2 regions of the Deinococcus carri genome follow, and region 1 is predicted to be linked to the other one. Evidence: riboswitches for the same ligand, from Rfam matches in the RefSeq annotation. Region 1 holds a riboswitch; the other holds the start of a gene.
What was found. Region 1 has a riboswitch for cyclic di-GMP ahead of ABEA67_RS04425 (hypothetical protein). Riboswitches for the same ligand answer to the same signal wherever they lie in the genome.
Positions count from the first base shown of each region.

Region 2: it holds a riboswitch for cyclic di-GMP, as region 1 does, so the genes downstream of both, ABEA67_RS00525 (hypothetical protein) here and ABEA67_RS04425 (hypothetical protein) in region 1, are expected to answer to the same signal.

Region 1 is NZ_BAABRP010000001.1:884,098-891,886, reverse strand. Features, by position in the region: gene ABEA67_RS04445 (phosphoglycerate kinase) at 1-567, shown strand, start outside; gene tpiA (triose-phosphate isomerase) at 674-1,414, shown strand; gene asnS (asparagine--tRNA ligase) at 1,556-2,908, shown strand; gene ABEA67_RS04430 (PhzF family phenazine biosynthesis isomerase) at 3,027-3,914, shown strand; cyclic di-GMP riboswitch class II at 4,085-4,169, shown strand; gene ABEA67_RS04425 (hypothetical protein) at 4,242-4,739, shown strand; gene ABEA67_RS04420 (hypothetical protein) at 4,804-5,394, shown strand; gene ABEA67_RS04415 (2-phosphosulfolactate phosphatase) at 5,404-6,132, shown strand; gene ABEA67_RS04410 (class I SAM-dependent methyltransferase) at 6,135-6,857, opposite strand; gene ABEA67_RS04405 (Cof-type HAD-IIB family hydrolase) at 6,937-7,731, shown strand.
Region 2 is NZ_BAABRP010000001.1:84,956-92,744, forward strand. Features, by position in the region: gene ABEA67_RS00520 (tyrosine-protein kinase family protein) at 1-755, opposite strand, end outside; gene ABEA67_RS00525 (hypothetical protein) at 991-2,241, opposite strand; cyclic di-GMP riboswitch class I at 2,253-2,345, opposite strand; gene ABEA67_RS00530 (sugar transferase) at 2,762-4,075, opposite strand; gene galE (UDP-glucose 4-epimerase GalE) at 4,189-5,268, opposite strand; gene ABEA67_RS00540 (hypothetical protein) at 5,388-6,542, opposite strand; gene ABEA67_RS00545 (LCP family protein) at 6,617-7,789, opposite strand.

The sequences.
Region 1 (7,789 bases):
AAGGTGATCGAGAACCTGCTGCCGGGGGTGGACCGGATGCTGATCGGCGGCGGGATGATGTTCACCTTCATCAAGGCGAAGGGCGGCCAGATCGGCGGCAGCCTGGTGGAGGAAGACCAGGTGGCCTATGCCGGGCAGTTGCTCGCGCAGTACGGCGACAAGCTGATGCTCCCCACCGACGCGGTGGCGGCGGATAAGTTCGCGGCGGATGCCCGGACGCAGGTGGTGCCCGCCGACCAGATTCCCGACGGCTGGATGGGCCTCGACATCGGCCCTGACACGCAGCGGGCCTACGCGGACGCCCTCAAGGGGGCGAAGACCGTCTTCTGGAACGGCCCGATGGGCGTGTTCGAGTTCCCGGCCTTCGCGGCGGGCACCAACGCGGTCGCGCAGGCCGTGGCGGACCTCGGCCAGGACGCCTATACCGTCGTCGGCGGCGGTGATTCGGTCAGCGCCATCAACAAGAGCGGCCAGGCCGACCGGGTCAGCCACATCAGCACCGGCGGCGGGGCCAGCCTGGAACTGCTCGAAGGCCAGCGGCTGCCGGGCGTCGAAGCGATGAAGTGAAGAGGCCGCCGGCGAACAGCTTCCAGCTTCCAGCCCGGAGACGCTTTTGCTCAGGCTTCTTCTGGCTGGAAGCTGGCGGCTGGCCGCTGGCCGCCCCGGAGGAACCATGACCAGATCCACTCCCCTCCTCGCCCTCAACTGGAAGATGAACAAGACCCCCTCGGAAGCCCGGGCGTGGGCGGCCGACCTCGCCTCAGCCCTGGTCCCCGGCCGCGCCGAGCTGGCCGTCCTGGCCCCGGCCATCGACCTCCCCGCGCTGGCCGAGGGCCTGCCCGCGGGGGTGGCCTACGGTGGACAGGACGTGTCGCAGCACGAGGCGGGCGCGTACACGGGTGAAATCAGCACGGCGATGCTGCGCGACCTGGGCGCGACCTATGTCATCGTGGGCCACAGCGAGCGCCGCGAGTACCACAGCGAGACGGACGCGGTGGTGGCCGCCAAGGCGCGGCAGGCCCAGGCGGGCGGCCTCACGCCCATCGTGTGCGTGGGCGAGCGGCTGGACGTGCGCGAGCGCGGCGAACACGTGAACTTCACGCTCGACCAGCTCCGTGCCAGCACCGACGGCGTGGGCGAGAACCTGATCGTCGCCTACGAACCCGTCTGGGCCATCGGCACGGGCCGCACGGCCACCGCCGACGACGCCGAGGAGATGGCCGCCGCCATCCGCCGGGCGCTGGCGGGGCTGTACACTGCCGACGCCGCAGGCTTCCGCATCCTGTACGGCGGCAGCGTGAAGCCCGACAACATCGCCAGTATCTGCGCCCGGCCCAATGTCAACGGTGCCCTGGTCGGCGGCGCGAGTCTGAAGGTGGCCGACGTGCTGGGCATGAACGACGCGCTGAGGTAAAGCCTCTTCCCTACTCTGGAAACGGGGTGGGGGCAGTGTTATGGATAGTGAAAGTATTCACGATAAAAGCTGTTCGTGAACTTTATGTTTCCTAGCCTTCCTCGATTCTGAACGCCGCTCGCCTCCGCCTATAATTCCGCTGTGACGGCGACAAGCACAAAGACGACCATTCGTGAACTGAAGGCGCATGTGGGGGAAACGGTCACCCTGGATGCGTGGTTGCAGGACAAGAGCGGCAAGGGCAAGATCCAGTTTCTGAAGCTGCGCGACGGCAGCGGCTTCGTGCAGGCGACGGTCTTCAAGGGCGACGTGGCGGGAGAGGTCTTCGAGGCCGCCAAGAGGCTCTCGCAGGAGCAGGCGGTGCGGGTCACGGGCGAGGTCCGCGCGGACGAGCGTGCGCCGGGCGGGGTCGAACTCGCCGTGCGGGACCTCTCCCCCTACGCGGAGAACCAGGCGGAGTATCCCATCACGCCCAAGGAACACGGCATCGAGTTCCTGCTCGACCACCGCCACGTCTGGCTGCGCCACCGCCGCCCCTGGGCGATTCTGCGGGTGCGCGACTGCGTGCAGCGCGCCATCGTGGATTTCTTCCACCAGGAGGGGTTCGTGCGTTTCGACGCGCCCTTCTTCACGCCCAACGCCGCCGAGGGCACCACCGAGCTGTTCGAGATCGACCTCTTCGGGGAGGACAAGGCGTATCTCTCGCAGACGGGGCAACTGCACGCCGAGGCGGGAGCGCTGGCCTTCGGCAAGGTCTACACCTTTGGGCCGACCTTCCGCGCCGAGAAGAGCAAGACGCGCCGGCACCTGCTGGAGTTCTGGATGGTGGAGCCGGAGGTCGCGCCCGCCACGCACACGGACAACATGGCCCTCCAGGAGCGCTTCGTGAGCTTCCTGGTGCGCCGCGCGCTGGAGGAATGCGGGACCGAGCTGGAGGTGCTGGGCCGCGACCTCTCGAAGCTGCGGCCCGCGGCTGAGGGCAACTTCCCGCGCGTCACGTACACCGAGGCGCTTGCTATCATCCGCACGCACATCGAGGCGGGCGACCTGCCGCCGAACGTGCAGGCCGACGTGGAGGCCGTCGAGTGGGGCGACGACCTGGGCGCACCGCACGAGACGATCCTGGGCTATCACTTCGACCGCCCGGTAATCGTCGAGAAGTATCCGGCGGCCATCAAGGCCTTTTACATGCAGCCCGACCCGCAAGACCCCCGCCTGGCCCTGTGCGACGACATGATCGCCCCCGAGGGCTACGGCGAGATCATTGGCGGCTCCGAGCGTATCCACGACTATGAGCTGCTCCGGTCACGCATCGAGCACGAGGAGCTGCCGCTTGCGGCTTTCGAGTGGTATCTCGACCTGCGCCGCTTCGGCAGCGTGCCGCACGCGGGCTTCGGCATGGGGCTGGAGCGGGCGGTGGCCTGGATCACCGGCATCGACCACATCCGCGAGGCGATTCCCTTTCCGCGCATGCTGACGCGCATGGTGCCCTGAGGGCCGGGCCGGGTCACTCCCGGCTTTTCTCTGGAAGCTCAAGTGAAAGTATTCACGATGAACCTAATTCGTGAAGTTTTTGTTCTTACCCCGGCAACCAGTACGCTAGAGTGCCCCCATGATCGCGTATTGCGAGGTGAGCGCGTTCACCCAGACGCCGGGACAGGGCAATCGGGCGGGCGTGGTGCTGGAGGCGGGCGAGCTGACCGACGCCGAGATGCAGGCGCTGGCCGCCTTTCTGGAAGCCCCCGAGACAGTCTTCGTGACGCGGATGGGGGGCGGCCTAGTGCGGGTGCGGTACTTCACCCCCACGCAGGAGATCGAGTTCTGCGGGCACGCGACGGTCGCGCTGGGGCTGCGGCTGGCGCAGGGGGGGCACTGGCAGGGGGAGCCGCTGGAACTGGAGACGCTGGTGGGCCGGGTGCCCCTCACGCTGGAGACTGAGGCGGGGGTGCCGACGCGGGTGTGGATGGAGCAGCGGGGGCTGGAAACCCGCCCGGTGGCGCGCGAGCTGCGCCGGGAACTCGCGGAGGCGCTCGGCCTCGACGAGCGGATGATTCACCGCGGCCTGCCCCTGGCGGCGGCCAGCAGCGGGCTGTGGAGCGTTTTCGTGCCGCTGCTCGACACCGTGATTCTCGACGGGCTGGACCCCGACCTGCCGCGCATCCACGCGCTGAGTGACGCGCTGGGCGTGACCAGCGTGTACGCCTACGCGCCGATGGGCGTGAACCGCTTCGCCGCGCGGGACTTCGCCCCCGCCGTCGGCATTCCCGAGGACCCGGTAACGGGCAGCGCGGCGGGCGCACTCCTGGCCCTGCTGGCCGAGGGGGGCCGCCTGCCGGTGCGCGGCGACCGGGCCAGCGGCGTGGTCTACCAGGGGCACGCCCTCGGCACCCCTGGCGAGGTGGAGGTCGAGGTGACGCTCGCCGGGCAGACGGTGCGGGACATCCGGGTGGGGGGCTGCGCCGCGCTGGACCGCGAGGGGTACTGGGACCGCAAGAAGTAAGAACCGGGAAATAAGCCGCGCAATGGAAACGGAACCCCCCTGCCCCGTGGACACGCGCTGCCACAGCCTTTTCGGCATTTCGCGGGCAGGTCAGCCGGGGAACGGCCCCCGTAAGAGTTCTGTGCGGAGCAGGGCCATACCTTGAACGCACTTCGTTCAGAGAACCCTCTCTGGCGGAGAGCGGCGCTGAACCCCGTCCTGTAATCCGGGCACCTCGGATGGGGGGAGCCAGTGGTGCGACCGGCTTTTCGTCCAGTTCTGCGGCGTCCATGTGGCGTGCGGCAGACTTTGATTCACCGGAAAATGGTTTCCGGGGAGGACTCTCTGATGCGTTCCCTCAAGACTCTGGCTCTGATGACGGCTCTGATGGTGTCCGGCGGTGCTTACGCCGCCGACAGCACTTCCACGGACCACAACAACGCGACGATGACGCTGACCACCAGCGGCACGGCCAGCGACGCGGTCAAGTTCAGCATCGCCCAGACGACCCTGACCATCCCGGCGGCCCAGGTGCGGCCCGGCGCGAGCTTCACAGTCAGTGTGCCGGTCAGCAACCCGACAGGCCGCAACATCAAGGTCACGGGTGTGGCGGGGACGCCCACGGGCGCGGCCTTTGCCAGCAAGCTGACCATCACGGGCACCAACGCCACCAACGTGGCCGTCGGGGCCGGCAACAACGCCACGCTGACCTATACCTTCACCTTTGCCAACGCGGCTGCGGGCGATCCGATCTACAGCGGCAACGTCTCCGTCAGCTTCACTATCAACGCGGTGGCGGACGATGACGCAACGCAAGACGTGAGCTTCGGCACCAGCGGCGGCTAAGTCACCCCCTTCCCCTCAGCCAGGACGAGCCGCCCCGCTCGTCCTGCTTTCCCAGGAGCCTCTGATGAAGCGGTTTCTCTTCCTGCTCGTGGGGCTGCTGGGGAGCGCAGGTGCCCAGTTCACCGCCCCCGGCATCACCCTCACGCCGACCGACGCCGCGCCCGCACCGCTGGAAATCGCCCGCCGCGTCCTGGTGCAGCCCTCGAAGCTGGAAATGCGGCTGCAAACGGGCTACACGACGGGCAACCTCAACTTCACGCTGTTCAGCGAGGTTCCTACCGAGGTGACGCTGAAAGCGAGCGACTCCCGGCTGGTGCTGCTGGGGGGCGAGAAAGGTGCAGTGCGGCTGAACGCCTACCTGCTCCAGACCGTGACCTTCGTGGCGGTGGGAGCGCACAGCGGGACCATCACCATCAGCAACCACGCGGGGCAGGTGCTGGAAACAGTGCCCTACACGGTGGCCCCAGCGAAAACCGTCAACCAGAGCGTGTCGCTGTACTACACGCCGGGCAGCAACGTGGGGTCGCTGAGCTACTCGGTGTCGGGCAACCCGCTGTCACCGCTGGACCCGCGCTGGAGCATGAGTGTCAGCCTGAACGTGAAGCCGAGCGAGAGCAAGGTGGGCGGCAGTGTGGGCCTCAACGTGAGCTGGTAGCTTCACGGGATGTTCTGGGAGCAACAAGACGCCGGCGTGAGGCTGGAATGGGGCGAGGCGGGCCTGGAGCACCTCGCCGCGCAGGCTGACGTGGTGGTCGTCGTGGATGTGCTGTCCTTTGCCACCTGCGTGGAGGTGGCCGTCTCGCGCGGCGCGGCCGTGCTGCCGTTTGGCTGGCGGGACGCGCGGGCCACGGCCTTTGCCGCCGAACACGGGGCGCTGCTGGCGGGAGAGCGGGCGGCGGGCAGGCCTTCCCTCTCCCCCACCTCACTGCTGGGGCTGCCCGCCGGAGCGCGGCTGGTGTTGCCCTCGCCCAACGGGGCCACCCTGTGCGCGCGGGCGGGGGAGGCCGGTGGGGTGGTCGTGGCGGCGTGCCTGCGGAATGCGGCGGCGGTGGGAGCCTGGATAGGCGGGCGCTTTCAGAACGTGTTGGTCGTCCCGGCCGGGGAACGCTGGCCGGACGGCACGCTGCGGCCAGCGCTGGAGGACCTGCTGGGGGCGGGAGCGGTGGTGGAGGCGCTTGCCCCCGCCCTCCGCCCTTCCCCGGAGGCACAGGGGGCGCGGGCCATGTTTCAGGCCATGCGGGAACGCCTGCCGGAGGTGCTGGGCGGGTGCGCATCAGGCCTCGAACTGTCGGAGCGGGGCTTCGCGGAGGACGTGGCGCTGGCGGCGGAGCTGGACGTGAGCGGGTGCGTGCCGGTCCTGCGGGAGGGTGTCTTCGTGAACGCGGTGAGCTGAACTCACGCTCTGGTCCTGCGCATCAGCAGGAACGGCGGGATGACGCCGTATTCGGACCGGGCGTCTCTGACGGCACCGGTCGCCTGCGGTTCATACATGTCGCAGAACTGAAAGCCCGCCTCGCTTAGGGTCCGCATGTACGTCGAGAGGGTGCGGTGGTATGCCCCCACCTGCCCCCGCACCCCGCCCGGATACGCCGACTTCCAGAAGCCTTCGTCGAAGTAGGTGGAGACCTCACGGCGGATGGTGCCGTCCGGGGCCGTGTGCCAGCGGGCGTGAGGGGCCTGAAAACAGGGGTGGGTGAGCGAGAACACGAACCAGCCCCGGGGCCTGAGAACGCGCCGGACCGCCTGAACCGTGGCCGCGAGGTCGGGGATATCCATCAGCGCCAGGTGGCAGACCACGCCGTCAAACGCCGCTTCCGGCAGATGCTCCAGGGTCTGGGCGTCGTCCGCGACATAGGTGATGCCCCGGGGTGACTGTGCCTCTTCCTGCCGGGCCAGCGCGAGGAGTTCGGCCGAACGGTCCACCCCCGTCACCTGCGCTCCCCGAGCGGCAAGCAGGCGTGCGAGGTGGCCCTCGCCGCAGGCGAGGTCACAGAGCTGCCGGTGTTCGAGTTCACCGGCGAGATGCAGCAGCGGCGGCACCAGCAGAGCATTGGCCGGCGAGTGGGCGCGGACCTGGGCGTCATACCACCGGGCAATCACGTCGTAGGGCGTGGGCATGGGCATCTCCTGTGGGGGCTGCGTGGTCAGGCAGTTTACCGAACGTGGCGGGCTGGACGGGCAGGCGTACACTGCCCGGATGCTGGGACTCATCTGTGTGGACGTGGACGGAACGCTGGTCGGCACCGGGAACGTGGTGCGCGAGGACGTGTGGGCGGCACTGGCGGATGCCCGCGCGCGGGGCGTGCGCATCGCGCTGTGCAGCGGGCGGCCCGCCTTCGGCAACGCGCTGAAGTATGCCCGGAGGCTGGACCCGGACGGGTGGCACATCTTTCAGAACGGGGCGTCGGTGGTCAATGTGGGCAGCGGCGAGAGTCTATCGGAACCGCTCCCGCCGGGGGAGCTGGACCGGCTGCTGGACCGCGCCCACGAGACGGGGCGGCTGCTGGAGGTCTACACCGATGACGAGTACGGCGTCACGCAGCCGGGCGACCTGGCGCGGCGGCACGCGGAGTTGCTGGGGGTGCCCTATGTACCGCGCGACCCGCAGACGCTGACCGGCACCCGTGTCCGCGCGCAGTGGGTGGTGCCGCTGGCGGAGTCGGCAGGCGTGCAGGCCGAGCCGCATCCGGGGCTGGACCTGCACCCGGCGGGCAGCCCGGTGATGCCGGACGTGATGTTCATCAGCGTGACGCGGGCGGGCGTGGGCAAGGGCAGCGCGGTCACGCGGGTGGCCGCCGCCTACGGCCTCCCGCTGGAGCGGGTGATGATGGTGGGCGACGGCCACAACGACGTGACGGCCATGCGGGTGGTCGGGCACCCGGTGGCGATGGGCAACGCGGACGCGGAGGCGCGGGCGGCGGGGCGCTATCACGTCGCCCACGTGGACGCGGGGGGACTGGCGGAGGCGGTGGGGCTGGCGCTGCGGCTGTGAACCCCGGGCGCTTTCCCGGAGGTTCTGGCATCCGGGCGAGGTGGCATTAGACTGCGGC
Region 2 (7,789 bases), 800 kb from region 1:
GCCGCGTTGCGCAGGGGCCGCGGTTCCACCGGGTCCACCGGCAGCAGCGCCCCGGCCAGCGCCGAGAGCGTTCCGGTCACGGTCTGTTCCAGCACCTCGACCTGTTGCAGCTTCTGAAGCACGTCGCCCCGCAGGCTCTCCAGCGAGCGCACGTCGAGCGGCGTGGCCGCCTGGGCGATGCGGCGCGTCAGGTCGTCGCGCTGCTGAAGCAGGTTCTGACGGGCGAGAGAGACGCTGCCCAGCGCTCGCTGCCGGTCCCAGGCCAGCAGGGCCTGCGTGAAACTGTTCGCCCCGGCCTGGGCCACCGGCGGCGTCGCCGCCCGCACGCTGACCTCGTACACCCCCACGAAATCCTGGTTCACGTCGGAGGCCAGGCCCACCGCCTGATCGTCGTTCTGGCCGAGGTCTGCCCTGACCTGCTGCTCCAGCGCGCGCCGGGCCGCCGAGTCGGGCACCCGCTGGCCCAGCAGCGTCAGCGCCCGGTCCACCACCTCGGGGCTGCGCATCGCGCGCGCCACCACCGCGGGGGGCAGGGGCGGGGCAGTCACCAGCGTGGTGTTGATGACCGAATTGCCCCCGCCGTTGGGCAGCGCCGCGATGCTGGCCGTGGCCTGGTACACCGCCGGGCGGGTGCGCGAGTAGAGATAGACCAGCAGCGAGAGCGCCAGGGCCGTGAGCAGCACGGGCAGCGCCGCACGCCGCAGCACACCGAGCAGATAGGACAGGTCGAGGTCTTTGGGCCGTTCAGAGGTCATGGGATCCTTTGCAGAGCGGGCAGAAAGCGGAGCTGGAAGGGGAGCCGGGTGAACTTCCTGTCAGCCTAACGTACGGTGTGCCGCGCGTGAGAAGACCTGCGCCCTTCCAGGCTTTTTCTCTTGTTTAACCCGTGCCTGTTGATCCCGCATCTGGGAAGAGGCAGCGGTGAGGGAGAACAGTTCCCTCACCGCTGCCTCTTCCCGCCGCTCCGCGTGGCTTGCAACCCCGCGCGGGTCAGCGCACCTCGTACCAGTGGGCGGCCAGCGGCGTGACGGCCCCGGTCACGGTTCCGTTTTGCAGTTTCAGGCCGGTGGGCCGCCCGGCGAAAAGGGGCACCAGTTGGGTGGCCTGGCCGTCCAGCGTCACCTTGACGGTCTGGCGGCTGGTTTCGCTGAGGCTGACCACCTGGAGGTAACGGCGGCCCTGGTAGGTCCAGAGGGTCGCGCGGGCCTCCGGGGTGTTGACATTCAGGCTCCGGCGCTGGCCGTCCATCAGGAACGGGGCCAGCAGCTTGACTTCCCCGGCCACCCGCTTGAGTTCGGCCCGCAGCGCCGCGCCACCGGGGGCAGCCAGATCGTTGGTGGGATCGAGGTAGGTGTAGTACAGGATGCCCTTGACGCCCGCCCCGAGGGCCTGGTTGGTCATGCTGTAGAGTTCGCGCGCGTTCGGCAGGCGGCCATCCTTCCAGCGGAAGCTTTGCAGGTTGGCGATGGGCAGCGTGCCCTTGCGGCTGGCCTCCGTGACCAGGCGCTGCATGACCGGGTACACCACCCCCACGCTGTCCCCGCCGTCCACCGGATAGGACTGGTTGCCGACCGCGTCGGCCCGCCCGAAGTAGTCGGTGTGGCTGTTGGCGAAGGAAATCGCCATGCTGGTGTAGGTCAGGTGCCGGGAGTCCAGCGCCTTGGTGGCCTGGTTCCGCCGCTCCAGCTCCTGCGGCGTCACGAGGTTGTTGCAGTCGTCGGCGATCATCCAGCCCAGCACCGCCGGATGGTTCTTCAGGGTGTTGATCGACACGTCGTTGAAGTCCTCGACCAGCAGCTTCATGCCCCGGCTCTGGGCGGTGTTGAGCAGCTTGGTGTAGCCGGGCAGGTCGTCCTGCGGGTCGAACATGGTCGCGTTCATCAGGTTGAAGCCCATGTCCGCGATGGCCTGGAGGTCGCGCAGGCGGCGCTCGGCATTCCCGGCCCACGAGACGTGGTAGAAGCCCATCGGGAACATGGGCTGCCCACCCACCAGCAGCGTGCCGTCGGCGCGGACGGTGGCGGCGGTGTCGGTCGCCGCCGCCCCGGCCGTCAGGGCTTGCAGGCGCTGCGTAGCGTCGAGAGTTTCGCCCTCGCTCGCCTGCCGCTCCTCGCCGCTGTCACCGGGGGTGACCGTCCCCCCCGGCGCAGTTCCGGGCAGGGAAGCCTGGGGGGCGGAGGGCTGCCCGCAGGCAGCCAGCAGCAGCGTCAGGGCACAGGCCAGCGTTCCGATTTTTTTCATGGCGTCCTTCTTTCGGTAGCCCGGCGGACTCTTCGGCCTGGGTGCGGCGCGGGAGTTCCGTGGCTTTGCGTCACCTCCTCGCGGAGGTTTTGCCTTTGTCGAGATGGGCGGAGAGTGGTGGATGGAAAATGGGTGTGCGGAAGGTCCTTGCCTTCAGAGCGGCAAGTTCCAGAACCGGGAGGCCAGAGAGGAAGAGGGGAAGATGGGCTTAGCTCTGTGAAGACAGGTTAAGCATCTGTTCTTACATTAACCATACATAAACACTGCTGGCTGCCAAGATTCTCACAGGCCGGGTGAGGAGAGACACAGAGACAGGGTATGAGCCACCCAGAGCTTTCCCGGGGTAAGGTTCAAAAGTTGAGCGTGCCTCTCATGCCCGCGGTCGTGAGGCTCTTTTTGCCTCTCTGCAAGCAGCTCTGGGTGTCGTCTCGTGGGGGCTGGGACAGCTCCGCAGGGGAGAGGGGACACGCAGGCCTCCCCGGAGACCTCTGCTTCTGAAAGACCCTTTTGAAACAGGCTCTCAGCGGGAGCCGAAGCCGGTCAGGATGGTCCAGATCGTCTTGCCGACGATCAGCAGGTCGAGGGAGAGCGAGAGGTGCTTGACGTAGTACAGGTCGTAGCGCAGCTTCTCGGTGGTCTGGCCCAGGTTGTCGGTGTAGCCCTGGTTGACCTGTGCCCAGCCGGTGATGCCGGGGCGGACCCAGTGGCGGCAGGCGTACAGCGGGATGCTTTCCTCGAAGTCGGCGGCAAAGGCCCACTGTTCGGGGCGCGGCCCGATGATGCTCATCTCGCCGCGCAGCACGTTCCAGAACTGGGGCAGTTCGTCGAGGCGGAACTTGCGCAACAAGGCCCCGACGGGCGTCACGCGCATGTCGCCCTGCCGCGCGAAGGCTGGCCCCGACCGCTCGGAGTCGGTGGTCATGGTACGGAACTTGGCAATCTGGAAGGGCTGCCCGTTCCGGCCCACCCGCTCCTGCCAGAACAGCACCGGGCGGCCACTGTTGAAGTACACGACCAGCGCCACGGCGGCCAGCAGCGGCAGCAGCAGCGGCAGCAGCAGCAGCGTGACCACGATGTCCAGCGCGTGCTTGAAGGGTTCGTAGCCCGATCGGAAGGTGTTGTCCGTCAGGCCCTCCCGGTCAATCGCGTGCAGCGCCACCCGGCCGGTGAGTTCCTCGTCGGCCAGCACCTTGGGCCAGAAGGGGACCTGGGTGACGTAGGCATGTTCCAGCAGCCGCTGGTAGTCGGTGGAGGTGCCGCGCTCCGGCTCGACCAGCAGCAGGTCGACGTGTTCCAGCATGCCGGGGTCGCGCGGACTCACCGGCACGAACTGCACGCGCGGATGGTGGAGGGTGGCGGCGGGCAGCAGGGGCGGCTGGCCCGTGGCCGACAGCGTGAGTTCCGACACGCCCAGCCGCAGCGGGGGTGAGACACGCCATATCCAGCCCAGGGCGAGCAGCGTCAGCCCGAACCACAGGCCATGCAGGGCCAGCAGCCAGGGCAGCGCCGCCCCCTCACCCACCGCCAGAAACAGCGCGCCGGCGACCAGCAGTGTCCGCAGCGGCACCACCACGACCGGACGGCCCGGCGAGAGCCGGGTGCCTGCGCCGCCACGCCTGCTCAGCAGCCAGCCCAGGACCCCCGCCAGCAGCCACAGCCTCAGCAGCAGGTTCCGGGTGGGCAGCTCCAGCCCCAGCAGCCCCAGCCCCACCCAGAGCAGTGTCCCCATCAGCAGCAGACCCAGCGCGTCGACCAGCCACGTGAGCTGCCGGACCTGTGGGGGCCGGATCAGGTGAGCGGGAACGGTGTCGGGGTTAAAGCGCGTTTCCTGCATGGGCTAACGCTGCCTCCTGGCTCCTCGGAACGGCCGCTGGCGGGGCTGGGGCCAGTGACTCCGGGGGCGGGGAGGCGGGCTGGTAGGCGGGGCGGCCGGTTCTGCGGCTACGTTCAACCGGCCACCGCTTCTGTTTCCGTTGCCGGGGGGTGGAGCCTGGCCTCCCGCTGCGCCTCCCAGGCCAAGGCGCTGGCGATGGCCTCGCGGGAGGTGTGCCGGGGGAGCCAGTTCAGCCAGGCACGGGCGCGGGAAATCTCGGCGCAGGCCCCGGCACTGTCGCCGGGGCGGCGGGGGCTGTCCTGCACGTCGAGGGTGGTCCCGGCGACCTCTTGAAAGGCCTCCAGCAGTTCGCGCACGGTGGTGCCGCTGCCGGTCCCCACGTTGATGGGCAGGAACACCTGGGCCTCACCCAGGTCCGCCTCTGCCTGAGCAAAGGCCTCGTCGAAGTGTTCGGCCGCCGCCACGTGGGCCAGCGCCAGGTCCCAGATATGGATGTAGTCGCGCAGGCCGGTGCCGTCGCGGGTGGGGTAGTCGGTGCCCATGACGGAGAAGACGGGCTGCCGGCCCTGCCAGGTGGCGACCAGACGGCCCAGCACATGTGAGGGGTCGGGCAGGTAGGGGCCAGTCCGCAGTTCCGGGTCGGCCCCGATGGGATTGAAGTACCGCAGGGCAATGGCACGCAGCGGCGCGGAACTGCCCGCGCTGGCCGCGCACAGGTCGCGCAGGACTTCTTCCATCATCCACTTGCTGCGGGCATAGGGACTCAGGGGGCGCAGCGGGCTGGCCTCCGTGACCTGAAGGCCGGCGGGTCCGTCACTCGGGGGGCTGTCGTAGATGCTGGCGCTCGAACTGAAGATGACGCGCCGCTGCCCCAGCGCCAGCAGGGTCTCGAACAGGGTCAGGCTCTTCACCACGTTCTCGCGGTAGTACAGCGCGGGCTGCGCCAACGACTCCGACACCACGATCCGCGCCGCGAAGTGCAGCGTGGCCGTGATGTCGGGGTGCTCCTCGAAGATGCGCCGCACCAGCGCCGTGTCGGCGATATCCCCCTGGTAGAAGATCCGGCCCGCGACAAAGGCGGCAGGACCGGTGACCAGCGAATCCAGCACCACCGGGACGTGCCCGGCCTGCTCCAGCGCCGTGCAGACGGTACTGCCGATATAGCCGGCCCCGCCGGTCACCAGGAGTTTCATCTCCTGAGTATAGGAAAAAGGCGGGCGGCCCAGGACAGGACCCCACCCATTGGCTCTGCCCACCGTTAAGGCCGCTCGTCAGGGCCGGGGTGGAGCGTTCACCCGGGACAGGTTCTGGCCTATTCGAGCCGGTAGACCACCACTTCCAGCGGGGCCAGACGGCCCGTCACGGTCTGCCCGTTCAGGCGCAGCGTCCGGGCACGGCCCACCAGGGAGCGCAGGCGGTGCGGGGCGCTCGGGAGGGACAGCTTCACGTCCCGCCACTCGCTGCGGCTGTTGTTCAGGGCCAGCAGGGTGTCTCCGTCCGGCCCGCGAAACTGCACGACCAGGGGCCGCGTTCCGTTGCCGCCTTCCAGTTCGGTCCGCGCCCCGTTTAGCAGGGCGGGGGAGAGCAGCGCCACCTCGCGGGCCAGCTGCCGCGCGGCGTCCCACAGCCGGGGTTCGCGGTTCAGGTCCACCTCGCGGGCGCGGTAGGCGTAGTACACGACGCCCTTCACGCCGGCCATCAGGGCCTGGTAGGTCATGTTTCTCAGCTCGGCGCTGCTGGGGGGGGGCTGCCCGGGCTTCCAGGCGAACGTCTGGAGGTTCGCCAGCGGCACGGTGCCGGTGGACAGGGACGTCTGCACGGCGCTGCGCATCACGCGGTAGGTTACGGCGATATCGTCGAGGCCGATGGGGTAGCTCTGGTTGCCCACCATGTCCGACAGGCCGAAATACTGCTGTTCGGGGCGGTCATACCCTACCGAGAGGCTGATGTAGGTGAGCTTGTCGGGGGCCAGCGCCTTGATCGTCTGGTGCCGCCTTCGGACCTCGGCGGGCGTGACCAGGGCGTTGCTGTCGTCGGCCAGCTGGAAGCCCAGCACCGCGGGGTAATGGTCGACCTCCTGTACCGTGGCCGGCCCCAGACCGTAGGTCAGCACGTACACTCCGCTGCGCTGCGCCGTGTCCAGAAAGGCCTCGTAGTCCGCCACGTCCTGATCGTTGATGGGTTCCGTGACCAGCAGGTTGAACCCCGCCGTCCCGATCCGGCGCACGTCCTCCTGGCGCTGCTGCATGGCCCCGCCCCTTGCCCAGGACACGTGGTAGAAGCCGAAGGGGAAGAAGGGTACCCCGTTGACCAGCACCGTCCCGTCGGCCCGGTGGCGGACCACCGACGCCCTGCCGCTCAGCAGGCCATGCTCGGGCAGCAGCAACCGCGCGCCCGGATGACGCGGCAGGCACCCCGTCAGGCCGAGGGCGCAGAGCGCGGCGGCCAGCAGCATCCGGCTGTTCATGAACCGCACCCTAAGGCCCCGGCATGAGAGGTCGCCCCACCGCGTCTCAGGTTCGCCGGCAGCCCGGCCCCGGCTCAGCGCAGCAGCAGGTGCAGCCGCCGGCGCTCGGCATCGGAAACGAGGTAGTACCAGACCCGGCCCACCATGCGGCCCACGCCCTGCACCCGCACCACCTGCTGCCGGTCGAGCAGGTAGGGCTGGCTGGTGCGCAGCCGCACCACCTCGGAGGGCGAGAAGTTGGTGCGGAGGTTGCCCTCGACCTGGTGCAGCACGCCGGTCAGCTCACTGCTGGACAGGTCGCCCAGCGCCGTCATCAGGCTGCGGATGACCTCCTGCTGCCGGTCGTTGCGGCCCAGGTCGCCCCGGGGGTCCTGCTTGCGCATCCGGGCGTAGGCCAGCGCCTGCGTGCCGTTCAGGTGCATGGTGCCGGGCTGGAACGTCTCGCCGTCGAGCGAGAAGCTGAAGGTGGGGTGGACGGTCACCCCTCCCACCGCGTCGATGGCGTCCCGGAAGCCCCCCAGGCTCACGGCGACCACCTTGTCCATCGGGATGCCCAGGAACCGCTCGACCGCCACGGTCTGGAGGCTGGCCCCGCCGTAGCCGTAGGCCGCGTTGATCTTGACCGGACCGTGTTCCGGCAGGTTCACGCGCGTATCCCGCGGCAGGCTCAGCAGCGATAGCCGCCGCGCCGCCGGGTCGAAGGTCAGGACCAGCAGCACGTCGGCGCGGCCCCCCTTCAGCGTCTCCTGGTCGGTGCCGATCAGCAGCACATGTATCTTCTGTCCGGTGCCCAGCCGCTCGGTAAAGGTGAGGGGCCGGGCCGGAGCCGGGGTCGTGGCCGGGGGGACCTTGGCCGGCGGGGGGGTTGGGGAGGGTGCCGGGTCGGGAGCCGCGGGCTGGGCTGGCGCTGGCTCCGGCGTGTCCCCTGCCGGGGGGGTGGCTGGGGCAGGGGTGGGGGTCTGGACGGCTGGGGCTGGCCGGGCAGGTGGTTGCGCTGTCGGCTGTGCCGGGGGTTGCGCCGCAGGCTTGTAGCGCCCCAGCGACACGGGATGGTCCGGGGGCGGCAGCGCCCTGAACACCGGGTCGTCGAGAACCCCGGCCGGGGGCGGCAGGCCGTCGCCCTCCATCTCCTGGTACACCTCGACGCCGACCGCCTGAATCTCCTGGTGGGTGCGGAACAGGGAGAGGCCGATCAGCAGCGCCGCCAGCCCCAGGACGCCCGCCCCGATCCACCACCACCGCCTCAT